Regions from separate parts of the Streptomyces sp. NPDC059201 genome, predicted to be linked through region 3. Evidence: riboswitches for the same ligand, from Rfam matches in the RefSeq annotation. Region 3 holds a riboswitch; each other region holds the start of a gene.

Region 1 (7,637 bases), on a different contig from region 3:
ACAGACGACCGGGCCGAAGATCTCCTCGCGGGCGATCCGCATCGAGTTGTCGACGTCGCCGAAGAGCGTCGGCTCGACGTACCAGCCGCGGTCGAGCCCGTCCGGGCGGCCGCCGCCGGTGAGGACCTTCGCGCCCTCCGCCTGCCCGATGCCGATGTAGTCGAGCGAGCGCTGCTGCTGGCGGCGGGCGACGAGCGGCCCGACCTGGGTGGCGGGGTCGAGCGGGTCGCCGACGACGAGCGCGGAGGCCGCGGCGGACAGCGCCTCGGCGATCTCCTCGTACCGGGAGCGGGGGGCGAGGACCCGGGTCTGGGCCACGCACGCCTGTCCGTTGTTCATCCACGCGGCCGGGACGATCCCGGCGACCGCCGTCGCCACGTCGGCGTCCGGGAGGATCACCGCCGCCGACTTGCCGCCGAGTTCGAGCGTGACGCGGGTGAGGTTGCGCGAGGCGACCTCCATCACGCGCTTGCCCGCGGCGACCGAGCCGGTGAAGGACACCTTGTCGACGCCGGGGTGCCCGACCAGGTACTCGCTGACCTCGCGGTCGGCGGGCAGGATCGAGAGCACCCCCTCCGGCAGCCCCGCCTCCGCGGCGATCTCGCCGAGCAGGTACGAGTCGAGCGGCGACTCCGGCGAGGGCTTGAGGATCGCGGTGCAGCCGGCGAGCAGCGCCGGTCCCAGCTTGGCGGCGGCGGTGAACTGCGGCACGTTCCACGGCACGACCGCGGCGACCACCCCGACCGGCTCGCGCCGCACGAGCAGCGGGCCGAGGACCCCGCCGCGCCGCTCCTCGAAGACGAAGCCGCGGGCCACGGTGATGGCCGAGTCCCACACCATCATCGCGCCGAGCGCCTGCGCGAGGACGGACCAGGAGTACGGGGAGCCGTTCTGCGCGCTGATCGAACGGGCCAGCTCCTCGTGCCGGACCGCGATCGCGTCCTTGATCCGGGAGACGACCTCGATCCGCTCCTCCAGGCTCATCCGCGGCCAGGGCCCCTCGTCGAAGGCCCGCCGTGCCGCCGCGACGGCCCGGTCGACGTCCGCGCGCGAGGCGTGCGGGACGCGTCCGATGACCTCCTCGGTGTGCGGCGAGATCACCTCGATGGAGGCGTCGCCGAGCGGATCGGTCAACTCCCCGCCGATGAACAGCTTTCCGTGCTCCACAAGCTCGCTCATGCCGGTCGCCTCCCGGGGGTATCTGACGGTGTATCAGAACTGATATCAGTTCTAGATATGGTCGGCAATGGTCGTACCGGTACGCAGAGATGAGGACGCTCATGACGCAGGTGACCGAGCACGGCGGTGGCGTCTGGTCGCTGCGGGTGCCCATCCCGGACAACCCGCTGGGCCACACCCTGGTCCACGTCCTCGACACCGACCGGGGCCCGGTCCTCGTCGACACCGGCTGGGACGACCCCGATTCGTGGAGCGAACTCACCGCCGGGCTGGGCGCGTTGGGGATCGGCGTACGGGACGTCCACGGGGTCGTCATCACCCACCACCACCCCGACCACCACGGACTGTCCGGCCGGGTCCGGGAGGAGTCCGGGGCCTGGATCGCCATGCACGCCGCCGACACCGCCGTCGTCCGCCGCACCCGCGAGTCCGACCCCGCCACCTGGCTCGACTACCTCGCCCGCAAGCTCGCCGCCGCCGGCGCCCCCGAGGACCACCTCGCCCCGCTGCGCGCCGCCCGCTCCGGCGGCCGGATGCGCACCCTGCCCGGCCTCGGCGCGGCCCTCCCCGACCGGGAGATCGTCCCCGGCGAACTCCTCGACCTCGCCGGGCGCAGGCTCCGCGCCGTCTGGACCCCCGGCCACACCCCCGGCCACGTCTGCCTCCACCTGGAGGAACAGCACCCCGCCGGACTCCCCGGCCACGGCCGGCTCTTCTCCGGCGACCACCTGCTGCCGGGCATCTCCCCGCACATCGGCCTCTACGAAGACCCCGACGACGCCACGGTGACCGACCCCCTCGGCGACTACCTCGACTCGCTGGAGCGGATCGGACGGCTCGGCGTCGCCGAGGTCCTCCCCGCCCACCAGCACGCCTTCCCCGACGCCGCCGGACGGGTCCGCGAACTCCTCGACCACCACGAGGACCGGCTCACCGGACTCCTCGCCCTCCTCACCACCCCCCTCACCCCGTGGCAGCTCGCCGAGCGCATGGAGTGGAACCGCCCCTGGGACCGCATCCCGTACGGCTCCCGCAACATCGCCGTCAGCGAGGCCGAGGCCCACATCCGCCGCCTGGTCAAGCTGGGCCGCGCGGAGGCCGTGACGGGGACGGAGCCGGTGGCGTACGTGGCGGTGTGACGCGGCCTGCGCGTGGCGGTGTGACGCGGCTGTCGCGTGGCGGTGTGACGCGGCTCGCACGCCCGGGGAGCGGGTCCTACGGGCCGGTAGAGTGGCCCGGTCGTCTTCATGCCCGAGCAGGGGAAAGCCGGTGCGAATCCGGCGCTGACCCGCAACCGTGAGCCGTTCGGAAGAACAGTGAGTCGGAACGCCCTGCCCCGGGACGTGAGCGCCGGCACCGTCGAGGAATACGGCGCCGGACGCGGGCCCCGCGCGGGGCACCGGTGTCCGGTGCCCGCACGAGAGGCACACATGATCAGCGTCCGTCGCGCCGCCGCCGCGCTCACCGCAGCGGCAGCCGTGCTCGCCACCGCCGCGACCGGAACGGCCTCCGCCGCGCCCTCGCCGAGCGCTTCCGCCGCCGCGCTCCCGCCCGGTCTGTACGGCAAGAGCGACCCGACGTACGACGGCGTCTGGCGCCAGTCGCTCGCCTTCCTCGCCCAGCGCGCCACCGGCTACCAGCCCGCCGACCAGGCCGTGGACTGGCTGCTCGGCCAGCAGTGCGCGGACGGCTCCTTCGCCTCGTACCGCGCGGACACCACGAAGCCGTGCGACGCCAAGACGATGCGGGACTCCAACGCCACCGCCGTCGCCCTCCAGGCGCTCGGCGCGGTCCGCCGCGAGGCCGCCGACCCGACGAAGATCGACACCGCGGTCAAGGCCGGCTACGGCTGGCTGCGCGGCGTACAGAACAAGGACGGCGGCTGGAGCTACACCCCCGGCGGCCCCAGCGACGCCAACTCGACCTCCATCGTCGTCAGCGCGCTCGCCGCGTCGGGCGTCAAGCCCGGTTCGTACACCTCGGCCGAGGGCCGCACCCCGTACGACGCGCTGCTCGCGCTCGCGCTGCCCTGCTCCGACGACGAGGGGCCGGGCGCCTTCGCGTACCAGCCCGACAAGGCGGGCAAGCTGCTCGCCAACGCGGACGCGACCGCCGCGGCCACCCTCGCCGGGCTCGGCAAGGGCATCACCGCCGTCAAGGCCACCCCGCCGCAGGCCCCGACCTGTGTCGACCTCTCCGAGCCGACCGTCGAGCGGGCCGCCCTCAACGGCGCCTCCTACCTCGCCAAGGCGCTCGTGCAGACCGGCCACCTCACCACCCCGCCGCTGCCCGGCGCCACCGACACCGAGCCGAAGCCGGACTTCGGCAACACCGCCGACGCCGTCGTCGCCCTCGCCGCCGCCGGCACCGCCCGCCTCGCGGAGCCCGCGCTCCAGTGGCTGGAGCAGAACGCGGCCCCCTGGGCGAAGGAGTCCGGCCCCGCCGCCTACGCCCAGCTGATCCTCGCCGCGCGCGCGATGGAGGCCGACCCGCACGAGTTCGGCAAGGAGGACCTGGTCGAGGCGCTGAACGCGACCGGCCCCGCGCCCAAGACCCCCGACGTCTCCGCCGCCTCCACCGAGGACGAGGACGACGACTCCTTCCTCGGCTTCGACGTGTGGTGGATCATCGGCATCGGCATGGTCGCCGGCGTCGGCATCGGCTTCCTCCTGAGCGGCCGCAAGAAGTGACGCGCCCGGGTTCCCGGCGGACCGCCGCCGGGGCGCTCGCCTGCGGGACGGCCGGGCTGCTGCTCGCCCTCGGCGCGGCGGCCCCCGCCCAGGCGGCGGGCTACCGGTACTGGTCGTACTGGCAGGCCGACGCCGGGAAGTGGACGTACGCCACCCAGGGCCCCGCGATCTCCCGGCCCGCCGACGGCGACGCCATCGGCTTCCGCTTCGCGCTCAGCGAGGACTCCGCCGACGCGACCAGGCCGACCGCCGCGCCCGACTTCGGCGCGATCTGCGCGGACGTCGAGAAGAAGCCCGGTACGAAGCGGATCGCGGTCGTCGTCGACTTCGGCACCCCGAAGGACGCGCCCTCCGGCGAGACCCCGCCGAAGGACTCCCCGACGACCGGCTGCGCCGGCGTCGCCGAGAACGGCACCGGCGCGGACGCCCTCGCGGCCGTCGCCAAGCCGCTGCGCTACGACAGCTCCGCCATGCTCTGCGGCATCGCGGGCTACCCGAAGCAGGGCTGCGGCGAGGCCGTCGCCGACCCCGCGACCTCCGCCACCGCCCCGAAGGCGGCCGCGGACGACAACGGCGGCGGCCCCTCGCTCGGCGTCCTCGTCGGCGGCGGCGCCGTCCTCGCCCTCGGCGCCGCGGCCGTGTGGAAGTCCCGCCGCCGCGCATGAGGCGAGGGGGCACGGCGGATGAGGTCACCCGGGTCAGCTGGTGGGCGCGGCTTCACGCACCCGTCGCGGACCGGGGGAACGCGCTGCACCCGGGGGCCTGGTGGCTGTGGGCCCTCGGGCTCGCCGTCGCCGCCTCCCGGACCACCAACCCGCTGCTGCTCGGCCTGATCGTCGGCGTCGCCGGTTACGTGGTGGCGGCGCGCCGCACCGACGCGCCGTGGGCCCGTTCGTACGGCGCCTTCGTCAAGCTCGGACTGTTCGTCGTCGCCCTGCGGATCGTCTTCTCGGTGGTCCTGGGCTCCCCGATCCCGGGCTCGCACGAGGTGTTCACGCTGCCGGAGCTGCCGCTGCCGGACTGGGCGCAGGGGATAAGGATCGGCGGCCGGGTGACCGCCGAGCAGCTCGTCTTCGCGCTGTACGACGGGCTCAAGCTGGCGGCCCTGCTGATCTGCGTGGGCGCGGCCAACGCGCTCGCCAACCCGGCGCGGCTCCTGAAGTCGCTGCCGGGGGCGCTGTACGAGGCCGGGGTCGCCGTCGTCGTGGCGATGACCTTCGCGCCGAACCTGGTCGCGGACGTGGTCCGGCTCCGCACCGCCCGGCGGCTGCGCGGCCGGCCCACGGGCGGGGTGCGGGCGGTGCTCCAGATCGGGCTGCCGGTCCTGGAGGGCGCGCTGGAGCGGTCGGTCGCGGTCGCGGCGTCGATGGACGCGCGCGGCTACGGACGCACCGCCCAGGTCCCGCCGGCCGTCCGCCGCACGACCAACGTCCTGACCCTCGGCGGCCTGCTGGGCGTCTGCGCGGGCTCGTACGGCCTCCTGGCCGCGCAGGGCGCCGGTTACGGGCTCCCGCTGCTCGCCGCCGGACTCCTCGCTGCGGTGGCCGGCCTCCGCCTGGGCGGCCGCCGCAGCGTCCGCACCCGCTACCGCCCCGACCGCTTCGGCCCCCGCTCCTGCCTGGTGGCCGCCTCCGGCATCACCGTGGCCACCCTCATGATCCAGGCCAACACCTACGCCCACGCCGCCCTCCACCCGGGCGTCGTCCCCCTGACCACCCCGGAACTCCCCCTCTGGCCGGCCCTCTCGATCCTCCCGGCCCTCCTGCCGGCGCTGATCGCCCCCGTACCGCCGGCGCGTGAGGAGTCGTCCGCGTGATCCGCCCGGAACCGACCCCGCGAGGCGCTCGCGGCCGCCGGGCCACCCCGCGCCCGCACCGGCCGGGCCAGGCCCGTCCGCCGCTCGCCGGCATCGCCCCCGTACCACCCACTCGTGAGGAGTCGTCCGCGTGATCCGGTTCGAGGGCGTCTCCGTGACGTATGAGGACGCTGCCGGGCCGACCCTGCGGGGGGTGGATCTGACGGTGCCGGAGGGGGAGCTGGTGTTGCTCGTCGGGCCCTCGGGGGTCGGGAAGTCGACGCTGCTGGGTGCCGTCTCCGGGCTCGTCCCGCACTTCACCGGCGGGACGCTGCGGGGGCGGGTCACCGTGGACGGCCGGGACACGCGTACCCACCACCCGCGCGAGCTCGCCGACCTGGTCGGCACGGTCGGGCAGGACCCGCTCGCCCACTTCGTGACCGACACCGTCGAGGACGAGCTCGCCTACGGCATGGAGTCGCTGGGCCTCGCCCCCGCCGTGATGCGGCGGCGCGTCGAGGAGACCCTGGACCTGCTGGGCCTCGCCGAGCTGCGGGACCGGCCGATCGCGACGCTGTCCGGCGGGCAGCAGCAGCGGGTGGCGATCGGCTCCGTCCTGACCACCCACCCCAAGGTCCTCGTCCTCGACGAGCCGACCTCCGCGCTGGACCCGTCGGCCGCCGAGGACGTCCTCGCCGTGCTCCAGCGACTCGTCCACGACCTGGGCACGACGGTCCTGATGGCCGAGCACCGGCTTGAGCGGGTCGTCCAGTACGCCGACCGCGTCCTGCTCCTGCCGGACGCGGTCCTCGGCACGCCCGAGGAGATCATGGCGGTCTCCCCCGTCTACCCGCCCGTCGTCGGGCTGGGACGGCTCGCGGGCTGGGACCCGCTGCCGCTGACGGTCCGGGACGCGCGGCGGAGGTCGGGGGAGCTGCGGGGGCGGCTGGAGGGGCGGGGGGTGGAGCGGGGGGTGGAGCGGGACCCTGCGGGGCTTCTCCCCCACCCCGCCCCTTCCCGTAACCGGGGCTCCGCCCCGGACCCCGCGCCTCAAACGCCGGCGGGGCTGAAATCAGCCCCGCCACGGGGTGGGGGAAGCTCCCTCTTCCGGAGGCGCCGCACCCTCGACGACACCCCCGACCCCACCACCCCCCTCGTCGACATCGACCGCCTCGCCGTCCGCCGCGGCCGCGTCGAGGCGCTCCGTCGCGTCGACCTCCAGGTCAAGGCGGGCGAGACCATCGCTCTCATGGGCCGTAACGGCGCCGGCAAGTCCACCCTGCTCTCCACCCTCGTCGGCATGCTCGCCCCCACCTCCGGCACCGTCCGCGTCTCCGGCCTCGTCCCGCACGCCACCGACCCCCGCACCCTGATCCGCCGGGTGGGCCTGGTGCCGCAGGAGCCGAGGGACCTGCTGTACGCGGAGACCGTCGCCGAGGAGTGCGAGGCGGCCGACGCGGACGCGGGCGCCGCGCCGGGGACCTGCCGGGCGCTGGTGACGGAGCTCGTACCGGGGGTGACCGACAGCACCCACCCCCGGGACCTGTCCGAGGGGCAGCGCCTGGCGCTCGCGCTCGCCGTGGTCCTGACCGCCGCCCCGCCGCTGGTCCTCCTCGACGAGCCGACCCGCGGCCTGGACTACGCGGCGAAGGCCCGGCTGGTCGCCCGGCTGCGGGCGCTCGCCGCCGAGGGGCACGCGATCGTGCTGGCCACGCACGACGTGGAGCTCGCGGCCGAGCTGGTGGACCGGGTGGTGATCGTCGCGGGCGGCGAGGTCGTCGCGGACGGCCCGACGGCCGAGGTCGTCGTCTCGTCCCCGGCCTTCGCCCCGCAGGTCTCGAAGATCCTGGCCCCCGAGCCGTGGCTCACGGTCGAACAGGTGGAAGGGGCCCTGCGCACATGAGGACCAGCCGTCCCAGCCGCCCCACCCACCCCATCCGGCTCGGGCCCCGCTCCGTCGCCGCCCTCCTCCT
Region 2 (7,637 bases), on a different contig from region 3:
GCGCGTCGTCGAAGAGCTCCGGCTCCTCCTTGCGGACGGTGTCCACGACCTCGAAGGCGAAGTTCATGTGCATCGTCTCGTCGCGGAACACCCAGTTGGTGCCCGTCGCCAGGCCGTGCAGCAGACCGCGGGACCGGAACCAGTACACGTACGCGAAGGCGCCGTAGAAGAACAGGCCCTCGATGCACGCGGCGAAGCAGATCAGGTTCAGCAGGAAGCGGCGGCGGTCGGCCGCCGTCTCCAGCCGCTCGATCTTCTCGACCGAGTCCATCCAGCGGAAGCAGAACTGCGCCTTCTCGCGGATGGAGGGGATCTCCTCGACCGCGTCGAACGCGGCGGCCCGGTCGTCCGGGTCGGGCAGGTAGGTGTCGAGCAGCGTCAGATAGAACTGGACGTGCACGGCCTCCTCGAACAGCTGCCGCGACAGGTAGAGGCGCGCCTCGGGGGAGTTGATGTGCTTGTAGAGCGTCAGCACCAGGTTGTTCGACACGATCGAGTCGCCCGTCGCGAAGAACGCGACCAGCCGGCCGATCATGTGCTGCTCACCGGGGGTGAGCTTGGCGAGGTCGGCGACGTCCGAGTGGAGGTCCACCTCCTCGACCGTCCACGTGTTCTTGATGGCGTCCCGGTAGCGCTCGTAGAAGTCCGGGTAGCGCATCGGGCGGAGGGTCAGCTCGAAGCCCGGGTCCAGGAGGTTCTTGTTCTCGGTGGTACTCATTACTGGCATGCCTCGCAGGACTCGGGGTTCTCCAGGGAGCAGGCGACCGCGTCGGGGTCGGCGGCCTGCTGGACGGGGATGGGGGCGGCGGTGGTCGCGGCCTGGGCGGCGCGGGCGATCCGGGTCGCCGGGCGCGAGCGCAGGTAGTACGTCGTCTTCAGACCCTGCTTCCAGGCGTACGCGTACATCGACGACAGCTTGCCGATGGTCGGCGTCTCCATGAAGAGGTTCAGGGACTGCGACTGGTCGAGGAACGGGGTGCGGTCGGCCGCCATGTCGATCAGGCCGCGCTGCGGGATCTCCCACGCCGTGCGGTACAGCTCGCGCACCTCGGCCGGGACCCAGTTGAAGCCGGCCACCGAGCCGTTGGCCTCGCGCAGCGCCTCACGGGTCTGCGCGTCCCACACGCCGAGCTCCTTCAGCTCGGCCACCAGGTACGAGTTGACCTGGAGGAACTCGCCGGAGAGCGTCTCGCGCTTGAAGAGGTTGGAGACCTGCGGCTCGATGCACTCGTACACGCCGGCGATGGACGCGATGGTCGCGGTCGGCGCGATGGCGAGCAGCAGGCTGTTGCGCATGCCGGTCGTCGCGATCCGCTCGCGCAGCGCCGCCCAGCGCTCCGGCCAGGTCAGCTCGACGCCGTAGTGGTCGGGGTGGAGGACGCCCCGGGCGGTACGCGTCTTCTCCCAGGCCGGCAGCGGCCCGTTCCGCTCGGCGAGGTCGGCGGACGCCTCGTACGCGGCGAGCATGATCCGCTCGGCGATCCGGGTGGACAGCGCGCGGGCCTCGGCGGAGTCGAAGGGCAGCCGCAGCTTGAAGAAGACGTCCTGGAGGCCCATCGCGCCCAGGCCCACCGGCCGCCAGCGGGCGTTGGAACGGCCGGCCTGCTCGGTCGGGTAGAAGTTGATGTCCACGACCCGGTCGAGGAAGGTGACGGCCGTGCGGACGGTCTCGTCGAGCCGCTCCCAGTCGATGTCACCGCCCGACACGAAGGCGCCGAGGTTGACCGAGCCGAGGTTGCAGACGGCCGTCTCGCCGTCGTCCGTGACCTCGATGATCTCGGTGCACAGGTTGGAGGAGTGGACGACCGTGCCGGGCTCGGCGGTCTGGTTGGCCGTACGGTTCGAGGCGTCCTTGAAGGTCATCCAGCCGTTGCCGGTCTGGGCCAGGGTGCGCATCATCCGGCCGTACAGGTCGCGGGCCGGCATCGTGCGGCGGGCCAGGCCCTTGGCCTCGGCGGCGCGGTAGGCGGCGTCGAACGCCTCGCCCCACAGGTCGACGAGCTCGGGCACGTCGGCGGGGGAGAAGAGCGACCACTCGGCGTCCGCGTTCACCCGGCGCATGAACTCGTCCGGGATCCAGTGGGCGAGGTTCAGGTTGTGGGTGCGGCGGGCGTCCTCGCCGGTGTTGTCGCGGAGCTCCAGGAACTCCTCGATGTCCGCGTGCCAGGTCTCCAGGTAGACGGCGGCGGCGCCCTTGCGGCGGCCGCCCTGGTTCACGGCGGCGACCGAGGCGTCCAGCGTCTTCAGGAACGGCACGATGCCGTTGGAGTGCCCGTTGGTGCCGCGGATCAGCGAACCGCGCGAACGGATCCGGGAGTACGACAGGCCGATGCCGCCCGCGTGCTTCGACAGGCGCGCCACCTGGTGGTAGCGGTCGTAGATCGAGTCCAGCTCGTCCAGCGGCGAGTCCAGCAGGTAGCAGGAGGACATCTGCGGGTGGCGGGTGCCGGAGTTGAAGAGCGTGGGGGAGGAGGGCAGGTAGTCGAGCCGGCTCATCAGCCCGTACAGCGCCGCGACCTCGTCCAGCGCGCGCGCCGAGTCGTCCTCGGCGAGGCCGGCGGCCACCCGGAGCATGAAGTGCTGGGGGGTCTCGATCACCTTGCGGGTGATCGGGTGGCGCAGCAGGTAGCGCGAGTACAGCGTCCGCAGGCCGAAGTAGCCGAAGCGGTCGTCGGCGGCCAGGTCGATCAGCGCGTCCAGCCGGTTCGCGTGCAGGGAGACGAAGGCGGCGGTGCGGTCGGCGATCAGGCCCTCGCGGTGACCGGTCGCGACGGAGGCGGAGAAGCGGACGGCGCCCTGCGAGGCCGCCTCCTCGGCGATGGTGAGGGTGAGCAGCCGGGCGGCGAGCCGGGAGTAGGCGGGGTCCTCGGAGATGAGACCGGCCGCGGCCTCGGTGGCCAGTTCGCGCAGTTCCGCCTCGTCCGACCCGGCGTGCCGGCCGCGCAGCGCGGCGGCGGCGACCCGGCCGGGGTCGGTGTCGATGAGGTCGGCGGTGAGGTCGGTCAGGGTCCGCAGCAGTACGGTCCCGGGGCCGTCGCTCTCGATCGCGGCGGCCTCGGTGGCTGACGGACCCGCAGGCGCGATGGTCACGTGGGGGCTCTCCCTCGCTCGGCCCGGGGTCACGGCGGGGAGGGGCGGACGGGCGCACACACGCGGATGCACCCGTGTCCACCGGCCCACTCCGCGAGGCCCGGACGTCGTCGGCACCCGGAACGGTCGTACCGGGCGCACTGCCGGCAGGTGCTCGGACTCGCTCCGTGGACAAGGGCACACGAAGTACACCGTTGCGGGACAGTTCCGGATTCGCACCGGATTCCCCTGCGACGACAGCGAGCACGAGCATACATGTGGGGGGCGCCGATCTCGGCACCCCCCACATGTTGTGTCCCCCTCGGGTGTGAGGTGTCAGAGCTCCAGGGTGAGGGCGAGCAGCGGGGACAGGCCGGGAACCGGGCTCCAGTCCCGCTCGGGCAGCCGCGTGAAGCCCAGCCGCCGGTAGATCCGGTGGGCTGAGGCCATCCCGTCCTGGGTGGACAGCACCAGCCGGGCGCAGCCGTCGAGGGCCCTCGCCCGGTCGGCGCAGGCCCGGACGAGCGCCTCGCCGACGCCCCGGCCGCGCGCCGCGCGCGCCACGGCCAGCAGCCGGAACTCGGCCTCGCCGGGGACCGCGATGTCCGCCCACGCCCCGCCGCCGCGCGTGAAGGTGACCCCGCCGAGCAGCGCCCCGTCGGGGTCCACGGCGACCAGGACCTCCGCCTCGGCGGCCCGCCGGGCCACGTCCTTGATCACCGGCAGGTAGTCGTCGTCCTCGCCGAAGGTGAGGTGCCCGTCGTCGAGGTAGGCCCGGGCGGTGAGCTCGCCGAGCTCCTCGTGCTCCTCGGGCCGTACGGCCCTGATCGTGAAGTCCATGACGGGAAGTCTGCCGGGCTCAGCCGCTCGCGCCGACCGAATTGTCGGGCGCCCCGTCGCCGACCGGCGGCAGGTCGCCGCGCTCGACGGGGCCGTCGGCGCCGGTCGCCTTCGGCAGGACGGCGTCGAGTTCGGTGTCGTCGGCGCGGTGGGCCTTCCCGGCGGCCTCCTTGAGGAGCTCGCGGGGGACGGTGAGCGGGGCGGCGAGCTCGACGCGGAGCCCGTCCTCGTTCCGCAGGTAGGCGTGCTGGTCGCCGGTGCGGCGGTACCAGCCGTCGCCCTCGGGTTCGCAGGTGTCGCCCCCGGCGGGCCCGGCGGCGCACTCCTCGGCGCTGAACGGCCGCCGTTCGGCGGTGAGCGTGAGGTTGCCGCCGCCCTGGCGCACGTACACGATCTGGAAGCCGTCGTCGCCGACGACCCCGGCCGACTGGAGCGCCGGCGCGTACCCCTCGGCCTCGGTGACGTAGACGTGTTCGAGGCGGGTCTGGGCGTACTGGGCGCGGGCCTCCAGGGCGGCGCGGTCGGGTGCCGGCGGGGCGCCCGCCGTCACGGTGCCGCAGCCGGTGGCGGCGAGCAGGAGCAGCAGGAGGGGCGCGGTCCGCAGACGCATGAGCGGCCTTTCGGTGGTGACGACGCGGCAGGCCGCCCGGCCTGGTGGAAGGCGGGCGGCCTGCGGAGGGTACGCGACGGCTCAGTGGCTGCCGGCGCCGACCTTCGGGAGCGTGCGGACGCCGGCGTCGCCGGCGTCGGCCGTGTAGTCCGAGGGCGAGGTCTCGTCGACGCCCTCGGGGGCCTTGACGGCCTTGAGGACGAAGGTGAGGACCACGGTCACCAGGACGTTGAGCAGGAAGGCGGTGAGACCGATGTAGCCGATCTCGCCGATGCCGGGGATCTCGGCGGAGGAGCCGCCGAAGTGCGCCTGCTTCGGCGTCGACACGTTGTACGCGGCGATCGTGCCGTACACCATGCCCACGGCCCAGCCGGCGAGCAGCGCCCAGCGGTGGAACCAGCGGGTGAAGAGACCGCCGACCAGGGCGGGGAAGGTCTGGAGGATCCAGATGCCGCCGAGGAGCTGGAAGTTGATGGCGACCGTCTTGTCCATGGTGAGGACGAAGACGAGGGCGCCGACCTTCACCAGGAGGGAGACCAGCTTGGAGACCTTGGTCTCCTGCGCGGGGGTCGCGTCGGGCTTGAGGAAGTCCTTGTAGATGTTCCGGGTGAAGAGGTTGGCCGCGGCGATCGACATGATCGCGGCCGGGACGAGCGCGCCGATGCCGATGGCGGCGAAGGCCACGCCCGCGAACCAGGCGGGGAACATGTCCTCGAAGAGCTGCGGGATGGCGAGCTGGCCGTTCTGGACCTTGATCCCGGCGGCGATGGCCATGAAGCCGAGCAGCGCGAGCAGGCCCAGCATCAGCGAGTACAGCGGCAGGATCGTGGTGTTGCGGCGGATGACCTCGCGGCTCTTCGACGACAGGGTCGCCGTGATGGAGTGCGGGTACATGAAGAGCGCGAGCGCCGAGCCGAGCGCGAGCGTCGCGTACGTCCACTGCCCGGCCTCGGTCGGCACGAGCCCGCCGGCCTTGTTGGCGGTGAACTTCTCGTCGGCGGCGGCGAAGATCGCCTCGAAGCCGCCCAGCTTGATCGGGATGTAGATGATCGCCACGGCGATCACCAGGTAGATCAGGGTGTCCTTGACGAAGGCGATGAGCGCGGGGGCGCGCAGACCCGACGAGTAGGTGTACGCGGCGAGCACGCCGAAGGCGAGCAGCAGCGGCAGGTCCTTGATGAACCAGTGGGTGTTCTCGCCGCCGCCGACGCCCATCACGTCCAGGACGGCCTGGATGCCGACGAGCTGGAGCGCGATGTACGGCATCGTGGCGAGGATGCCGGTGAGCGCCACCGCGAGCGACAGGCCCTTGGAGCCGAAGCGGCCGCGGACGAAGTCGGAGGTGGTGACGTACCCGTGCTTGTGCGAGACCGACCACAGGCGCGGCAGGAAGGTGAAGATCAGCGGGTAGATCAGGATCGTGTACGGGACGGCGAAGAAGCCGGCCGCGCCCGCCGCGTAGATGGCCGCCGGGACGGCGACGAAGGTGTACGCGGTGTAGAGGTCGCCGCCGAGCAGGAACCAGGTGACCCAGGTGCCGAACGAGCGGCCGCCCAGGCCCCATTCGTCGAGGGTGTTCTCGTTCTCGGCCCTCCGCCACTTCGCGGCGAGGAAGCCCATGACCGTGACGGCCAGGAAGAAGAACACGAACACGGAGAGCGCGACGACGTTGACGTCCTTCATCGCTCCTCACCCCCCTCACGGGTGCGGCGGGCGCGCTGGTCGCGCTGCCAGAGCATGTAGGCGACGACGGTGAGCGCGGTCGAGACCAGCACCCACAGCATCTGGTACCAGTAGAAGAACGGAATGCCGGCGAGCAGGGGGTCGATCTTCGCGTAGGAATCCACCCAGAGCATCGCCACGAACGGGGCGATCAGGCAGAGCGCGATGACGATCCTGGTCGGTGTGACGACCGGTTGTTTCCCTGTTGTGGCTTCTGACATGGTGATGTAAGTCCCCTCGCTGATCACCGGCTGATGCCGTGGAAATTTAGGGGACTGTCCAGCTCATGGGAACCCTGTCTCGAATAACGGACGTGTATCGACGGTGCCCGCATTCACCCCGGCGCTGTCGAATTCAGGGAAAAAAGACGTGCCCCGACACATCTCACGGATGCGCCGGGGCACGGGTTCAGATCGATTTTCAGCCGTTGGGCCGCTGGAGCCGGGCGACGAACTTGTAGCGGTCGCCGCGGTAGACCGAGCGCACCCATTCCACCGGCTCGCCCTGCGCGTCCAGCGAGTGGCGGGAGAGCATCAGCATCGGCAGACCGACGTCGGTGCCGAGCAGTCCGGCCTCGCGCGGGGTCGCCAGCGAGGTCTCGATGGTCTCCTCCGCCTCGGCCAGGTGCACGTCGTACACCTCGGCCAGGGCGGTGTAGAGCGAGGTGTACTTCACCAGCGAACGGCGCAGCGCGGGGAAGCGCTTGGCCGAGAGGTGGGTGGTCTCGATCGCCATCGGCTCGCCGTTCGCCAGGCGGAGGCGCTCGATCCGGAGCACCCGGCCGCCGGCGGTGATGTCGAGCAGGCCGGCGAGGGTGTCGTCGGCGGTCACGTAGCCGATGTCGAGGAGCTGCGAGGTGGGTTCGAGGCCCTGGGCGCGCATGTCCTCGGTGTACGAGGTCAGTTGGAGCGACTGGGAGACCTTCGGCTTCGCGACGAAGGTGCCCTTGCCCTGGATGCGCTCCAGCCGGCCCTCGACGACCAGCTCCTGGAGGGCCTGGCGCACGGTGGTGCGCGAGGTGTCGAACTCGGCCGCGAGCGTCCGCTCCGGTGGCACCGGGGTGCCGGGCGGAAGGGTCTCCGTCATGTCGAGGAGGTGCCTTTTCAGCCGGTAGTACTTCGGCACGCGCGCGGTGCGGGTCGCCGCTCCGCCCTCTGTCTCCGTACCGCCCGCCTCCGTGGCCATGGCCTGCCTTCCCGACTGTGCTGCTGCCGTCACCGGCTCCTCCGTCTGTCGCGGCTCACATGGTGGCACGGACCGGTCACGGGTCGTCGGCCTCCCTCAGGTGTCGGTCCGATAACGGACGCGACTGCCCTTCTTATACACCCTTGACACCCCCAAAGGTCTAGGCCAAGCTCCGGGTACTGGTCTAAACCATTTAAGGCCAGGTCCCAGC
Region 3 (7,637 bases):
CTGGGCGGGGCGGAGTTCCGGCTGCCCCTGTTGATCAGCCTGTTCGGGTTCGCCGCGCTCTCCGCCGTCATCCTGAACAAGGCGATGAGCCTGGTCGTGGTCCTGGCCGCGCTGCCCGCCCGCCTGACGGCCGTGTCCGCGTCCGAGCTGGCGACGCACTGGCCCGTGGCGGTCAACCTGCTCGCCGGAAGCCTCCTGGGCGCCTGGGCCGGAGCCTCCTGGGCGGTACGGATGCGCTCCTCGACGCTCTACAAGGTGCTTGCCGCGCTGATGGTGCTGATGGCCGGGGCGCTGCTCTTCACGCACTTCGCCACGCTCGGGACGCTCGACCTGCCGCCGTGGGCGCAGGTGCCGCTGGGTGTCGTGGCCGGGTTCGGGATCGGGGTGGTCGCGGCCGTCATGGGCGTGGCCGGCGGCGAGCTGCTGATCCCGACGATCGTGCTGCTCTTCGGGCAGGGCATCAAGACCGCCGGAAGCCTCTCGCTGCTGGTGTCGCTGCCGACGATGCTCGTCGCCTTCGCCCGCTACAGCCGTGACGGCAGCTTCGCGGTGCTGGGCGCCAACCGCCGGTTCGCCCTGGTCATGGTCGCCGGGTCGATCGCGGGCGCGGTGCTCGGCGGGCTGCTGCTCGGCGTGTTCCCGGACGTGGTCCTCATCCCCGCCCTGGCCGCGATCCTGCTGCTCTCCGCCGTCAAGCTCGCCCGTCACGACTGACCCCGTCACGACTGACCCCGTCACGACTGACCCCGCGCGCGGCCGGGACCGTCAGTAGTGGGGCCCCATGGACATGAGCAGCGCCCCGACGCCGATGCTGACCAGCCCCGGGGCCAGCACGTAGCCGACGCGCGCCCGGGTGTCGACGCCGGGAGGCGACGTCAGAGCGGCGGCGACAACGGTCTGCCGCCACAGGAAGGCGACGAGCACGAGGAGAGGTGCCGTGGGCAGGACGATGTGCTGGCCCGTGAAGTGGGGGACGGCCCCGCCGACGCCCGCGATCCCGAGGACGCCGAGGGGCACGGCGAGCGCGTCGGCGCGGGCTCCGATGCGGCCCGGGTGGTCGCGTACCAGGGTTCCCACTCCGATCGCGGCGACCGCGGCGAAGGGGATCGCGGCGAGCATCCCCCAGCGCCAGGTCAGGCCCATGGGGAAGAGCCAGCCCGCCAGCAGGGCGAGTGCCGTGCCCGTCCCCGTGACCAGGACGTAGGTCCCGAACGCCGTGCGGAGTTCCCGGGCGTCCGCGAACAGGCCGGACACGAGGAGCGCGGCGCAGGACGAGACCAGCGCGGCGAAGACCCCCGCCAGGACGCGGGCGCCGATCAGCATGTCGGCGTTGGGCGCGGTGCCGGCGAGCGCCGCCGCCACCGCGAACCCCGCCAGGCCGATGATCAGCGCTCTTCTGCGGCCCAGGGCGTCCGCGATGCGCGCACCGAACGGCAGGAGGACGAGGAAGGCGAGCGCGTAGCCAGTGGTCAGCACGTCCAGATAGACGGTGGAGGACACCCTTACGGAATCGGGGAGTTCCAGGTCGGTGTGGAAGTTCCAGCCCGTCGCCGCTATGCCGGAGATCGACGCGTCCACCAGCACGACCAGCTGCGCCAGCGCGAGCGCCAGCAGGCCCCACCAGCGCCTCCCGCGCGGGACCGCCAGGTCGGCCGGGACCGTCGGGTCGGCCGGGCGGGCAGGAGCCGTCGGGGTGTACGCGGGCGGCGCGGCGGCCGGGCGGACGCGCGGGTCCTGCGGGGCGGCGGGCGCGCCGGCCGGTACGGAGGGGGCGTAGTCCAGCAGGTGGGCGGCGCGGCGGCCGAGCTGGGCCAGTACCGTGCCCGGCAGCCACTCGCCGTCCTGGGCGGTCGCCGTGTGGGCGGCCACCTCGTGCGGGGTGGGCCGCTTCGCCGGGTCCTTGTGCAGGCAGGCGCGTACGAGCCCGACGAGGGAATCCGGTACGCCGGTCAGGTCCGGCTCCTCCTCGGCGATCCGGAAGAGGTGGGCGTTCAGGCCGGACTCGGCGGCGCCGAAGAGGAGGCGGCCGGTGGCGGCGTACACGAGGACGGCGCCCAGGCAGAACACGTCGGACGCCGGGGTGAGTTCGAGGCCGCGGACCTGCTCCGGCGACATGAAGCCGGGCGAGCCGATGAGCATGCCGGTGCGGGTGTGCAGGCTGTCCCCGGCCAGGCTGTCCATCGCCCGCGCGATGCCGAAGTCGATGACGCGCGGTCCGTCCACGGTGACCAGGACGTTCGACGGCTTGAGGTCGCGGTGGATCAGGCCCGCGTCGTGCACCGCTCGGAGGGCGAGGGCCAGGCGGTGGCCGAGGACCCGCACCGAGTGCTCGGGCAGCGGCCCGAAGTCCTCGGACACGACGGTGGTCAGGTCGGGGCCGGGGATGTACTGGGTCGCCACCCACGGCACGGCGGCGTCGGTGTCGGCGTCCAGGACGTCGGCCGTCCACGCCCCGCCGACCCGGCGGGCGGCGGCCACCTCGCGCGCGAACCGCCTCCGGAACTCGGCGTGCTGGGCGTGCTCGGCCTGCACGACCTTGACGGCGACGGTACGTCCCAGGTCGGAGCGGCCCAGGTACACCAGCCCCATGCCGCCCGCGCCGAGGCGGGCGATGAGCCGGTACGGGCCTATGCGTGCGGGGTCGTCCCCCGTCAGCTGTTCCACGGTGGAAAGGCCAGCCCTTCAGGTTTCGGTCGTCCAGGCCGCGCTGCGTGGCCCTGCGGTGCCCCCGGGAGGGGTGCGGAGCCCAACATAGAACAGGATTCCAATCCACGGACAACTCATGGGCAGTTGAAGATCGGATCGGTGAACCGCCAAGGCCGGTGCGGACGTTCAGCCGAGGCCGGGGAGGGAGACGTCGAGCGCGGGCACGGGGCGGGGGGTGCCGTCGGCGTCGACGGCGACGAAGGTCAGGAAGGCGGTGGCGACCTCGGTCGCCGGGCCGGAGTGGTTCCAGCGCTCGGCGGTCACCCGGATCCCGACCGTCATGGAGGTCCGCCCGGCGCGTTCGAGTCCGGCCTCGACGCTGAGCAGGTCCCCGGCCTTCACGGGGGCGAGGAAGGTCATCCGGTCGACCGAGACGGTGACGGCGGGCCCGTCGGCGTGCCGTCCGGCAGCCGCGGCCGCCGCGTCGTCGATGAGCTTCATCATGACGCCGCCGTGGATGGTGCCGTACAGGTTGGTGTCGTGCTCGCTCATGATGTGGGCGAGCACCACCCGCGAGTCGTCGGGGGTCTTGACGGGGCGGGAGTCGGGGGCGGGGCTGACGACGGTGGGATCGGCCACGTCGACCTCTCCTTCATGAGATGGGGGTACGGGGAGCGGTGGAGCGAGCTCGGGCGGCTCACCGGCGGCCGGCCGCGAGGGGTGTCCTCACGGCCGGCCGCGTCGTCGGGGGCGGCTCAGGACGCGGAGAGCTCGGCGCGGACGGTCAGGGCCGCGGCGACGAGGTGCTCCAGGGAGGCGCGGGTCTCGGCCCACCCGCGGGTCTTCAGGCCGCAGTCGGGATTGACCCAGAGACGCTCGGCGGGGATGGCCTCGAGCCCCGCGCGGAGCAGCTCCGTGGCCTCCTCGGTGCCCGGGACGCGCGGGGAGTGGATGTCCCAGACGCCGGGGCCCGCCTCGCGCGGGTAGCCGTGGGCGGCGAGTTCGCGGGCGACCTGCATGTGGGAGCGGGCGGCCTCCAGGCTGATGACGTCGGCGTCGAGGTCGTCGATGGCCTGGACGATGTCGCCGAACTCGGCGTAGCACATGTGGGTGTGGATCTGGGTGTCCGGCCGCACCCCGCCGGTGGTGAGGCGGAAGGCTTCGGTCGCCCAGGCGAGGTACCGCCCGTGGTCGGCCCCGCGCAGCGGCAGGGTCTCGCGCAGCGCCGGTTCGTCCACCTGGATCACCGAGGTGCCGGCGGCCTCCAGGTCCTGGACCTCGTCCCGCAGGGCGAGGGCGACCTGGCGGGCGGTGTCGGCGAGCGGCTGGTCGTCGCGGACGAAGGACCAGGCGAGCATGGTGACGGGCCCGGTGAGCATGCCCTTGACGGGCTTGGCGGTGAGGGACTGGGCGTACGTGGTCCAGCGCACCGTCATCGGCCGGGGCCGGGAGATGTCGCCGGCGAGGATCGGCGGGCGGACGTAGCGGGTGCCGTACGACTGCACCCAGCCGTGCCGCGTGGCGAGGTAGCCGTCGAGCTGCTCGGCGAAGTACTGCACCATGTCGTTGCGTTCGGGCTCGCCGTGCACCAGGACGTCGAGGCCGGTCTTCTCCTGGAAGGAGACGACCTCCTGGATCTCCGCCCGGATGCGCTCCTCGTACCCCTCGGTGCCGATCCGTCCGGCGCGCAGGTCCGCGCGGGCGGTGCGCAGCGCGGCGGTCTGCGGGAAGGACCCGATGGTGGTCGTGGGCAGCAGGGGCAGTCCGAGGTGGGCCCGCTGGGCGGCGGCCCGCTGCGCGTAGGGCTGGGAGCGCCGCCCGTCGGCGTCGGTGACGGCCTCGGTGCGGGCGCGGACGGCCGGGTCCCGGGTGATCGGGGACTCGGCGCGGGAGGCGAGCGCGGCCCGGTTGGCGGCGAGTTCGCCCGCGATGGCGTCGGTGCCCTGGGAGAGGCCGCGGGCGAGGGTGACGAGCTCCGTCGTCTTCTGGCGGGCGAAGGAGAGCCAGCGCAGGACCTGCGGGTCGATGTCGTGCTCGGCCGCCGCGTCGAGCGGCACGTGGAGCAGGGAGCAGGAGGCGGAGACGTCGACGTGTCCGGCGAGGCCGAGCAGGGTGCCGAGGGTGGTGAGCGACCGCTGGAGGTCGTCGACCCAGACGTTGCGTCCGTCGACCACCCCGGCGACGAGCCGCTTGCCGGGCAGTCCGCCGGCGGCGGCGAGCCCGTCGAGGTTGGCGGCGGCGGGTCCGGTGAAGTCGAGGGCGAGTCCCTCGACGGGGGCCTCGGCGAGCACCGGGAGGGCGTCGCCGAGCCGGTCGAAGTAGGAGGCCACGAGGAGCTTCGGCCGGTCCTCGGCGGTGCCCAGGTAGCGGTAGGCCCGGGCGGCGGCGTCCAGTTCGGCGGGCGTCCGGTCCTGCACGAGCGCGGGCTCGTCGATCTGGACCCACCGCGCCCCGGCCGCCCGCAGGTCGGCGAGGACCTCGGCGTAGACGGGCAGCAGGCGGTCCAGGAGGGTCAGCGGCTCGAAGTCCGCCGCCACCCCGGGGGCGGGCTTGGCCAGCAGGAGGTAGGTGACCGGCCCCACCAGGACCGGGCGGGCGTCCAGGCCGAGCGCGAGCGCCTCCCCGAGCTCGGCGACCTGCTGGGAGGGGTCGGCGGCGAAGACGGTGTCCGGGCCCAGCTCCGGGACGAGATAGTGGTAGTTCGTGTCGAACCACTTGGTCATCTCCAGCGGGGCGACCTCCTGGGTGCCGCGCGCCATGGCGAAGTAGCCGTCCGTGGCGTCGGCCGCCACGGCGTCCCGGTGGCGGGCGGGGACCGCGCCGACCATGACGGTCGTGTCGAGGACGTGGTCGTAGTACGAGAAGTCGCCGGTCGGCACCTCGGTGATGCCGGCCTGGGCGAGCTGCCGCCAGTTCGCGCGGCGCAGACCGGCGGCGGTGGCGTGGAGGGCGTCGGCGGTGATCCGGCCCTTCCAGTACCCCTCGATCGCCTTCTTGAGCTCACGGTCACCGCCCTGACGGGGGTAGCCGTACACGGTCGCCCGTGGGGCCGCGGCTGCGGACTTCGTGGTCACGGAGATCTCCTTCGCGAGATGGATCCCTGAGGTCCGGAGACCGTCGAAGGCGCGAGGAGAGACCAGAGGCGGGCGGGTGCGCCCGTGCGCGCAGGGGCACGGCGGTCCGTCCGTATGGTCGCCGACCCGCCCTCGAGGTCACCGGATGGCCGCGCGCGGAACGGTCCGCGTGCGGGCAACGGGCAGGTCTTCGGACTCGCGGGCACGCCCTCCTCGTGGAGGCCACCTACTGGCCGTCGCTTCCCAGGCCCTCTCCGGGCCCAGTGCGTATGACGGCGGTCGTTCCCGCTCACCGCTGCGGGGCAGTCCCGGATTCCCACCGGGTTCCCTCTTACGACGCATCCCGCCTGGCGGACGGGGCGAACCAGCTGCGGACGCCACCCTACGCGGCCCGGCGCCCCTCGCCGAGGAGGAATCCCGGATCGTGGAGGGTGAGATGAGACACCGCTGCCTCTCTCGGTGGGCGGGTGGCCTCCACACCACCCGCCCACCCGCCGCCGCGGGGCCGGTCCGGACCCTCACCGGCCGGACCCCGCGCCTCCCGGGCCCTCAGCCCCGGGGCACCGGGTGCTCGCCGGCCACCCGGTCGTACGTGTGGAACCCGCGCCCGGACTTCCGGCCGAGCAGCCCCGCCTCCACCATGCGAAGCAGCAGCGGCGGGGGAGCGTGGAGCGGTTCCTTGAACTCCTCGTAGAGCGCCTCGGCGATGGCCGCGAGGGTGTCGAGGCCGATGAGGTCGGCGAGCCGGAGCGGGCCCATCGGGTGGGCGCAGCCGAGCTCCATGCCGCGGTCGACGTCGGCGGGGGAGGCGAACCCCGATTCGGTCATCCGGATCGCCGACAGGAGGTACGGCACGAGCAGCGAGTTGACCACGAAGCCGGCCCGGTCGCCGGACCGCACCACGGACTTCCCGAGCGTCCCGGTCACGAAGTCCGTCACCTCCGCGACGACGTCGGGCGCCGTGCGGAGCGTGGTGACGACCTCGACGAGGGGCAGGACGGGGACGGGGTTGAAGAAGTGGAGGCCGACGACGCGGTCCACGCGGCCGGTGGCCCTGGCCAGGCGCATCACGGGCAGGGACGAGGTGTTGGTCGCGAGGATCGCCGCCGGGTCGGTGACGGTCTTGTCGAGTGCGGTGAAGACCTCCGTCTTGACCGCGGCGTCCTCGGCCACGGCCTCCACGACGAGCTGCCGGTCGGCCAGGTCCGCGAGGTCGGCCGTGGCGGTGATCCGGCCCAAAGCGCTCTCCGCCGAGAGCCGGTCGAGCTTCCCGCGCTGGACGGCCCGCTCCAGGGAGACGGCGATCCGTTCGCGGGCGGCGTCGGCGGCCGGCCGGTCCACCTCGCACAGGACGGTGGGGAGTCCGGCCCGGGCGCAGACCTCGGCGATCCCGGCCCCCATCAGGCCGCCGCCGACGACACCCACGCGCCGGATGACCCCGCTCACGACCGGGGCTCCGTGACGCGGACGAGGTGGCGCGCGTAGGCGGACGGGGTGAAGAACGAGGGCAGTTCGGTGGCGAGGGCCGACTCCTCGAAGAGCGTGCGGACGTCCTCCAGGGGCGCCCCGGGCCGGTCGGCGGCGAGGGCGCCGAGTTCCCGGTCGAGCAGGGCGAGGACGGTCGTCCGGTCGACGACGCGGTGGCGGAGCCACTGCCAGATCTGGACGCGGGCGATCTCGGCGGTGGCGGCGTCCTCCATGAGCCCGTCCAGGGCGACGGCGCCCTGGCCGCGCAGCCAGGCGTCGAAGTACCGCAGGGTGACGGAGATGTTGGTCCGCAGCCCCTCCCCGGTGGGCGGGCCGCTGATCCGGCGGACGGAGAGCAGGTCGGGCGCGGCGGGCGCCACGTCCTCGCGCGTGCGGTGGATCTGGTCGGGCCGGTCGCCGAGGACGCCGTCGAAGACCGCCCGGCAGGTG
Region 4 (7,637 bases), on a different contig from region 3:
GAGGTGCTGAGGCGCCGGTAGACGCGGTAGCCGGCGAGGTCCATCTCCTTGTTCGCCGCCCACTTCAGCGTGGTCCTGTTGAGCGCGCGGTCGTAGACGGCGGTGGCGCCGGCGGGTGCCAGCGGGCGGACCTTGTCGGCGGTGGCGGTGGTGAGGGGCGCGTAGGCGAACCTGACGTTCGCCGTGCCCGTCCAGGCGACGTGGTCGACGCGGAGGGTGTGGCGGCCGGCGGGGACGGTGAGGTTGACCGTCTTCCGCTGGTTGACGGTGACGTTCTTCCAGAGGTCGATCCTGCGGACGCCGTCGAGGTAGACGCGGATGCCGTCCTGCGTCTCGGCGGCGAACGAGAAGGGGCCGCCGGAGCCGAAGTCGCGGGTGAGCGTCCAGCGGACGGAGAAGTTGTCCCTGGGCAGGGTGACGCCCGCCGGGTCGCCGAGGCCGTAGTTCTCGGCGATCGCGGCGTCGCAGGCGGTCAGCTTCGGGGTGCCGGTGAGGGTGGTGTTGGCGAAGTACTCCGCCTTCCACAGGGGGGACGCGCAGGTGACGGCCGCGGCGGCCGGGGTGGCGGTGAGCAGGCCGCCGGAGGCGGCGAGCGCGGCGGTGGTGGCCAGCGCGCAGAGGCGGTGACGAGTCAGCACAGGGCGGGTCAGCACAGGGAGGGGCCCTTTCCGGACCTGGAGGGAGGAGGCAGAAGCAGATCGAACGGCGAACGCCTGTGTGACCCACGAGGTGGGGGGAGGGTTGCCCCCTCCCCCCACCAACCTCTCCCTACGCGCCCCCTCAGCCGTACCGCCGCGGCGTCCACGTGATCGTGCGCCCGTCGCCCCGGTCGACCGCCCTGGTCTGCGAGGAGCCGATGAGCAGCAGGGTCCGCATGTCGACCTCGGAGGGGTCCAGGGTCTTCAGGGTCAGGACACGCACCGACTGCTCCGGGCCGCCGACGTCGCGGGCGACGACCACGGGGGTGTCGGGGGAGCGGAGTTCCAGGAGGAGGTCGCGGGCGGCGGCCACCTGGTGGGTGCGGGACTTCGACCCGGGGTTGTAGAGGGCGAGGACGAGGTCGGCCCCGGCGGCGGCGCGGAGGCGGTCCGCGATGACGTCCCAGGGCTTGAGCCGGTCGGAGAGCGAGATCGTCGCGTAGTCGTGGCCGAGCGGGGCGCCCGCCGCGGCGGCGGCCGCGTTGGCGGCGGTCACCCCCGGGAGGACCCGTACGGGCACGTCCGCGTACTCCGGCTCGCAGGCGACCTCCAGGACGGCGGTGGCCATGGCGAAGACGCCCGGGTCGCCGCCGGAGACGACCGCGACCTTGTGCCCGCGCCGGGCCAGGTCGAGGGCGAACTCGGCGCGCTCCGACTCGACCTTGTTGTCGGAGCCGTGCCGGATCTGGCCGGGGCGCAGCACCGGCACCCGGTCGAGGTAGGTGGTGTAGCCGACGAGCACGTCGGCGTTGACGAGGGCGCCGCGCGACTCGGGGGTCAGCCAGGGTGCCCCGGCGGGGCCGGTGCCGACGACGGTGACCTCGCCCGTCTCCCGTACGGGATTCTCCTGATCGATACGGGAGGGGAGGACGGCGACCGAGAAGTAGGGGACGGTCGACGGGTCGACGTCCGCGAGCCGCTCCGTCCGCTCGCCCGCCATGAACGCCCGCTCCACGTACCGGGCGTCGTCCAGCCGGCCCGCCCGCTCCAGGGCCCGCTTCACCGTCGGGAAGGTGCGGCCGAGCTTCATCACGACCGCCGAGTCCGTGCCCGCGAGGCGGGCCGTCAGCTCGTCCTCCGGCAGGGTGCCGGGGATGATCGTGAGGACCTCCTCCGCCTCGCACAGCGGCTCGCCGAGCCGCGCGGCGGCGGCGCTGACGGAGGTGACGCCGGGGATGACGGTGGTGTCGTACCGGTCCGCGAGCCGCTTGTGCATGTGCTGGTAGGAGCCGTAGAAGAGCGGGTCGCCCTCGGCGAGGACGGCGACCGTGCGGCCCGCGTCGAGGTGGGCGGCGAGCCGGGCCGCGGCCTCCTCGTAGAAGTCGTCGAGGGCGCCCCGGTAGCCGCCGGGGTGGTCGGTGGTCTCGACGGTGAGCGGGTACATCAGCCGCTCCTCGACGTGGTCCTCGCGCAGGTGGGGCGCGGCGATGGAGCGGGCTATCGAGCGGCCGTGCCGTGCCGAGTGGTAGGCGATGACGTCGGCCTCGGCGATGGCCTTCACGGCGGCGAGGGTGAGGAGGTCCGGGTCGCCGGGGCCGAGCCCGACGCCGTACAGCTTGCCGGTGGCGGGGGCGCTCATGCCTGGATCTCCGGTTCGTGCGCGAGGGCGTTGAGGGCGGCGGCGGTCATGGCGCTGCCGCCGCGCCGGCCGCGGACCACGAGGTAGTCGAGGCCGAGGTCGTTGGCGGCGAGGGCGTCCTTGGACTCGGCGGCGCCGATGAAGCCGACCGGGATGCCGAGGACGGCGGCGGGCTTCGGCGCGCCCTTCGCGATCATCTCCAGGAGGTGGAAGAGCGCGGTGGGGGCGTTGCCGATGGCGACGACGGAGCCTTCGAGGCGGTCCCGCCACAGTTCGAGGGCGGCGGCGGAGCGGGTGGTGCCGAGCTCGGCGGCGAGGGCGGGTACGGCCGGGTCGGAGAGCGCGCACAGCACGTCGTTGTCGGCGGGCAGCCGCTTGCGGGTGACGCCGGAGGCGACCATCTGGGCGTCGCAGAGGATGGGGGCGCCGGCCCGGAGCGCGGCGCGGGCGCGGGAGACGACGTCCGGGGAGTGGGCGATGTCCCGCACGAGGTCGGTCATGCCGCAGGCGTGGATCATGCGCACGGCGACGGTGGCGACGTCGTCGGGCAGCCCCGCGAGGTCCGCCTCGGCGCGGATCGTGGCGAAGGAGCGGCGGTAGATCTCGGCGCCGTCTTTCTCGTACTCGTACATCCTCAGCTCTCACTCATCTCGTACGGGCCGCCGCCACGGCTTCGGCCAGGGCGGTACGGGGGACGGGGGCGCCGTCCAGCAGATACGTGTCGGGGTCCCGGGCGGTGACCTCGATCCAGGTGCCGTGCGGGTGTCCGCAGCGGCGTTCGCACCCGGAGTAGTGCACGGGCAGCGGCCCGCCGGGCGCGCGCGCCGCGTCCGCCCGCACGTCGGCGAGGGACTTGGCGCAGCCGGGCGTCCCGGTGCAGGCGGTGACGCCGGTGCCGGGGGCGTCGGGCCGGGTGATCAGGCCGTGCGCCTCCAGGGCGGGGAGCCGCCCGGCGCCCGCCCCGACGACGACGGCGCCGCGCCAGGGCGTGAGGCGCACCTCGTCGGCGCCCTCGGCGAGGGCCCGCAGCTGGGCGGCGGTGAGCCGGCCGAGGGGGGCGAGGACATGCAGTGCGTGGCCGCCGAGCGGACCGGGTGCGGGCGGGAGCGCCGAAGGGGAAGGAAGGGACGGTACGGGCTCCGCGGTGATCCCCGCCCTGGCCAGGGCGCCGCCCCACTCCGGAAGCAGCCCGGCGGGAAGCTCGCGCGGGCGCCACGCGCCGGTGCCGGCGGCCGCGTCGAGGAAGGCGAGGGCGCAGGCGAGGGCGGCGGGGACGGCGTCGGCGGCGGACAGCCGGAAGGTCCGGGAGCCCGCCGTCAGGAGCGCGGCGCCGTCCGGTGCTGCGATCAAGGTCACATCGCCGCCGAGGCCGGTCACATCGCCGCGCCCGTCGTCGAGGACGAAGAGGAAACGCCCGGAGAGGCCCGCCGCGCGGGGCTCCGCGCAGAGGGCCGCGTCCAGCTCCCGCACCCACAACTGCACGTCCGCGTGGCCGAGTCCGTCGAGCCCGGCGGCGGGCGAGGCCACGATGTTGCGGACCCGCTCGTGCGTCGGGGACGGCAGCAGCCCCGCCGCCCCGAGCACCGCGGCCAGCTCCGCCCCGCACCCCTCCCCGAGCCCCCGCAGCTCCGCGTTCCCCCGCGAGGTCACACTGACCCGCCCGTCCCCCAGAGACGCGGCGGCCCCCGCCAGCACCTCCACCTGACGCGCCGTCAACCGCCCCCCGGGCAGCCGGAGTCGAGCCAGGAACCCGTCATCGGCGCCATGCAGACGCAGCGCCCCGGGGCACGCGTCGCCACGGTCCCGTATGCGGGGTTCGCCCGGTTCGGGCGTCGTGGGTGGGGTCGGCGGCATGGCGGCGAGCATACCCACGGGGAACCGGACGACCACCGGGTGTGATCCGGCCGACTCTCCGGCCCCCTCCGGCGCGCCGACCGCACGATCTACTATGCAGATCGGCATGGGGTCCCAGGACCCCGGGGAGGAAGCCCGGTGAGAATCCGGCGCGGTCCCGCCACTGTGAGCCCGTACCGGGGACGGTTCGGGTGAGTCAGGAACTCCCGCCGTCCATACGACCACCCGGGGCGCGGACAACCCCGAGGAAGGGCCTGAGCCTCGCCATGCTCCTGCTGCTGTCGCACTCCGACACCGACCTGCTCAGTGCCCGCGCGGCGAACGCTGCCGCGCCCGAAGGGCCGGTCGCGTACCGCTTCGCCAATCCCTCCCGGCTTCCGCTGGGTGACCTGACCGGGCTCCTCGACGGGGTCGAGCTCGTCGTCGTCCGGCTGCTCGGCGGGGTCCGCTCCTGGCAGGAGGGGCTCGACACGCTCCTCGCGAGCGGAAAGCCGGTCGTCGTGCTCAGCGGCGAACAGGCACCCGACGCCCAGCTGATGGCCGCCTCCACCGTGCCGATCGGCGTCGCCACCGAGGCGCACGCCTACCTCGCCCACGGCGGACCCGGCAACCTGGAGCAGCTGGCCCGCTTCCTCTCCGACACCGTGCTGCTCACCGGCCACGGCTTCGAGGCACCGGCCGCCGCCCCCACCTGGGGCCCCCTCGACCGCGCCGAGCGGAACGGGACCGGACCGGTCATCGCGGTGCTCTACTACCGCGCCCACCACATGAGCGGGAACACCGCCTTCGTCGGCGCCCTCTGCGACGCCATCGAGGACGCCGGGGCCCGCGCGCTGCCGCTGTACGTGGCCTCCCTGCGGGCCCCCGAGGAGGAGCTGCTCGCCGTCCTGCGCGGAGCCGACGCCATCGTCACCACCGTCCTCGCCGCCGGCGGCACCAAGCCCGCCGCCGCGCAGGCGGGCGGCGACGAGGAGGCGTGGGACGCGGGCGCGCTCGCCGCGCTCGACGTGCCGGTGCTCCAGGCGCTCTGCCTGACCGGCTCGCGCTCCGCCTGGGACGAGAACGACGAGGGCCTGTCGCCGCTGGACGCAGCCAGCCAGGTCGCCGTCCCCGAGTTCGACGGGCGGCTCATCACCGTCCCGTTCTCCTTCAAGGAGATCGACGCCGACGGGCTGCCCGCGTACGTCGCCGACGCCGAGCGCGCCGCCCGCGTCGCCGGCATCGCCGTCCGCCACGCCCGCCTCCGGCACATCCCGAACGCCGAGAAGAGGCTCGCGCTCGTCCTCTCCGCGTACCCCACCAAGCACTCCCGCATCGGCAACGCGGTCGGCCTCGACACCCCCGCCTCCGCCGTCTCCCTGCTGCGCCGCCTGATCGCCGAGGGCTACGACTTCGGCCCCGAGGCGGACCTGCCGGGCCTCGTCTCCGGCGACGGCGACGAGCTGATCTACGCCCTCATCGAGGCCGGCGGCCACGACCAGGACTGGCTCACCGAGGAGCAGCTGGCGAAGAACCCGGTCCGCATCCCGGCCGCCGACTACAAGCGCTGGTACGCCGAGCTGCCCGCCGAGCTGCGCGAGCAGGTGGAGGAGCACTGGGGCCCGGCGCCCGGCGAGATGTTCCTCGACCGGTCCCGCAACCCCGAGGGCGACATCGTCCTCGCGGCCCTGCGGCGCGGGAACCTCCTCGTGCTCATCCAGCCGCCGCGCGGCTTCGGCGAGAACCCGATCGCGATCTACCACGACCCCGACCTGCCGCCCTCCCACCACTACCTGGCCGCCTACCGCTGGATCGCGGCCCGCGCGGAGGACGGCGGCTTCGGCGCCGACGCGATGGTGCACCTGGGCAAGCACGGCAACCTGGAGTGGCTGCCCGGCAAGAACGCCGGCCTGTCCGCCGCCTGCGGCCCCGACGCGGCCCTCGGCGACCTGCCGCTGGTCTACCCGTTCCTCGTCAACGACCCGGGCGAGGGCACCCAGGCCAAGCGCCGCGTCCACGCCACCCTCGTCGACCACCTGGTGCCGCCGATGGCCCGCGCCGACTCGTACGGCGACATCGCGCGCCTGGAGCAGCTCCTCGACGAGTACGCGCAGATCTCCTCGATGGACCCGGCGAAGCTGCCCGCGATCCGCGCCCAGATCTGGACCCTGATCCAGGCCGCCAAGCTCGACCACGACCTCGGCCTGGCGGAGCGGCCCGACGACGACGGCTTCGACGACTTCCTGCTGCACGTCGACGGCTGGCTGTGCGAGGTCAAGGACGCCCAGATCCGCGACGGCCTGCACGTCCTCGGCGGCGCCCCGGAGGGCGAGGCCCGGGTCAACCTGGTCCTGTCCATCCTCCGCGCCCGCCAGATCTGGGGCGGCACCCAGGCCCTGCCCGGCCTGCGCGAGGCCCTCGGCCTGGACGAGTCGGCCGCGACCCGCACCACCGCCGACGAGGCGGAGGCGAAGGCCCGCGAGCTGGTCGAGGCGATGGAGGCCGCCGGCTGGTCCGTCGACGCGGTCGCGACCGTGGCCGCCGCGCACGGCCCGGACGTGCACGCGGTGCTGCGCTTCGCCTGCGAGCAGGTCGTGCCGCGCCTCGCCGCCACCACGGACGAGCTGGGCCACGCCGTGCACGCCCTGAACGGCGGCTTCGTCCCGGCCGGCCCGTCCGGCTCGCCGCTGCGCGGTCTGGTCAACGTGCTGCCGACCGGCCGGAACTTCTACTCCGTCGACCCGAAGGCCGTGCCGTCCCGGCTCGCCTGGGAGACCGGCCAGGCGCTCGCCGACTCCCTCCTGGAGCGGTACCGCACCGACAACTGGGGGTCCCCCCGCCCGGAGGGTGGGGGAGAGTGGCCCACCTCCGTCGGCCTCTCCCTGTGGGGCACCAGCGCCATGCGCACCGCCGGCGACGACGTCGCCGAGGCGCTCGCCCTGCTCGGCGTCCGCCCGCTGTGGGACGAGGCGTCCCGCCGCGTCAACGGCCTGGAGCCGATCCCGGTCGCGGAGCTCGGCCGCCCGCGCGTCGACGTCACCCTGCGCATCTCCGGCTTCTTCCGGGACGCGTTCCCGCACGTCATCGGCCTCCTCGACGACGCCGTCCGGCTGGTCGCGGGGCTCGACGAGCCCGCGGAGGACAACTACGTCCGCGCCCACGCCCAGGCCGACCTCGCCGAGCACGGCGACGAGCGCCGCGCCACCACCCGCATCTTCGGCTCCCGCCCCGGCACCTACGGCGCGGGCATCCTCCAGCTGATCGACTCGCGGGACTGGCGCACCGACGCCGACCTCGCCGAGGTGTACACGGTGTGGGGCGGGTACGCGTACGGGCGCGGGCTCGAAGGACGCCCGGCGCGCGCCGAGATGGAGACCGCGTACAAGCGGATCGCGGTGGCGGCGAAGAACACCGACACCCGCGAGCACGACATCGCCGACTCGGACGACTACTTCCAGTACCACGGCGGCATGGTGGCGACCGTCCGCGCGCTGCGCGGCACCGCCCCCGAGGCGTACATCGGCGAC

Evidence for each region. Region 3 has a riboswitch for cobalamin ahead of metE (5-methyltetrahydropteroyltriglutamate--homocysteine S-methyltransferase). Riboswitches for the same ligand answer to the same signal wherever they lie in the genome.
Region 1: another riboswitch for cobalamin. It lies ahead of ACFXMG_RS07800 (prenyltransferase/squalene oxidase repeat-containing protein); the one in region 3 lies ahead of metE (5-methyltetrahydropteroyltriglutamate--homocysteine S-methyltransferase).
Region 2: another riboswitch for cobalamin. It lies ahead of ACFXMG_RS36635 (ribonucleoside-diphosphate reductase subunit alpha); the one in region 3 lies ahead of metE (5-methyltetrahydropteroyltriglutamate--homocysteine S-methyltransferase).
Region 4: another riboswitch for cobalamin. It lies ahead of cobN (cobaltochelatase subunit CobN); the one in region 3 lies ahead of metE (5-methyltetrahydropteroyltriglutamate--homocysteine S-methyltransferase).

The regions. Positions count from the first base shown of each region.
Region 1 is NZ_JBHZBB010000002.1:432,995-440,631, reverse strand. Features, by position in the region: gene ACFXMG_RS07810 (aldehyde dehydrogenase) at 1-1,179, opposite strand, end outside; gene ACFXMG_RS07805 (MBL fold metallo-hydrolase) at 1,281-2,318, shown strand; cobalamin riboswitch at 2,395-2,532, shown strand; gene ACFXMG_RS07800 (prenyltransferase/squalene oxidase repeat-containing protein) at 2,610-3,869, shown strand; gene ACFXMG_RS07795 (SCO2322 family protein) at 3,866-4,534, shown strand; gene ACFXMG_RS07790 (energy-coupling factor transporter transmembrane component T) at 4,531-5,685, shown strand; gene ACFXMG_RS07785 (ABC transporter ATP-binding protein) at 5,816-7,567, shown strand; gene ACFXMG_RS07780 (ECF transporter S component) at 7,564-7,637, shown strand, end outside.
Region 2 is NZ_JBHZBB010000017.1:47,853-55,489, reverse strand. Features, by position in the region: gene ACFXMG_RS36640 (ribonucleotide-diphosphate reductase subunit beta) at 1-718, opposite strand, end outside; gene ACFXMG_RS36635 (ribonucleoside-diphosphate reductase subunit alpha) at 718-3,090, opposite strand; cobalamin riboswitch at 3,218-3,356, opposite strand; gene ACFXMG_RS36630 (GNAT family N-acetyltransferase) at 3,406-3,909, opposite strand; gene ACFXMG_RS36625 (hypothetical protein) at 3,929-4,519, opposite strand; gene mctP (monocarboxylate uptake permease MctP) at 4,601-6,202, opposite strand; gene ACFXMG_RS36615 (DUF3311 domain-containing protein) at 6,199-6,462, opposite strand; gene ACFXMG_RS36610 (GntR family transcriptional regulator) at 6,662-7,426, opposite strand.
Region 3 is NZ_JBHZBB010000001.1:1,094,678-1,102,314, reverse strand. Features, by position in the region: gene ACFXMG_RS04875 (sulfite exporter TauE/SafE family protein) at 1-714, shown strand, start outside; gene ACFXMG_RS04870 (MFS transporter) at 766-2,664, opposite strand; partial or broken gene ACFXMG_RS04865 (acyl-CoA thioesterase) at 2,866-3,216, opposite strand; gene metE (5-methyltetrahydropteroyltriglutamate--homocysteine S-methyltransferase) at 3,402-5,720, opposite strand; cobalamin riboswitch at 5,905-6,054, opposite strand; gene ACFXMG_RS04855 (3-hydroxybutyryl-CoA dehydrogenase) at 6,270-7,166, opposite strand; gene aceB (malate synthase A) at 7,163-7,637, opposite strand, start outside.
Region 4 is NZ_JBHZBB010000007.1:193,605-201,241, reverse strand. Features, by position in the region: gene ACFXMG_RS23235 (PA14 domain-containing protein) at 1-653, opposite strand, end outside; gene ACFXMG_RS23230 (precorrin-2 C(20)-methyltransferase) at 781-2,277, opposite strand; gene ACFXMG_RS23225 (precorrin-8X methylmutase) at 2,274-2,909, opposite strand; gene ACFXMG_RS23220 (cobalamin biosynthesis protein CobG) at 2,923-4,143, opposite strand; cobalamin riboswitch at 4,223-4,359, shown strand; gene cobN (cobaltochelatase subunit CobN) at 4,398-7,637, shown strand, end outside.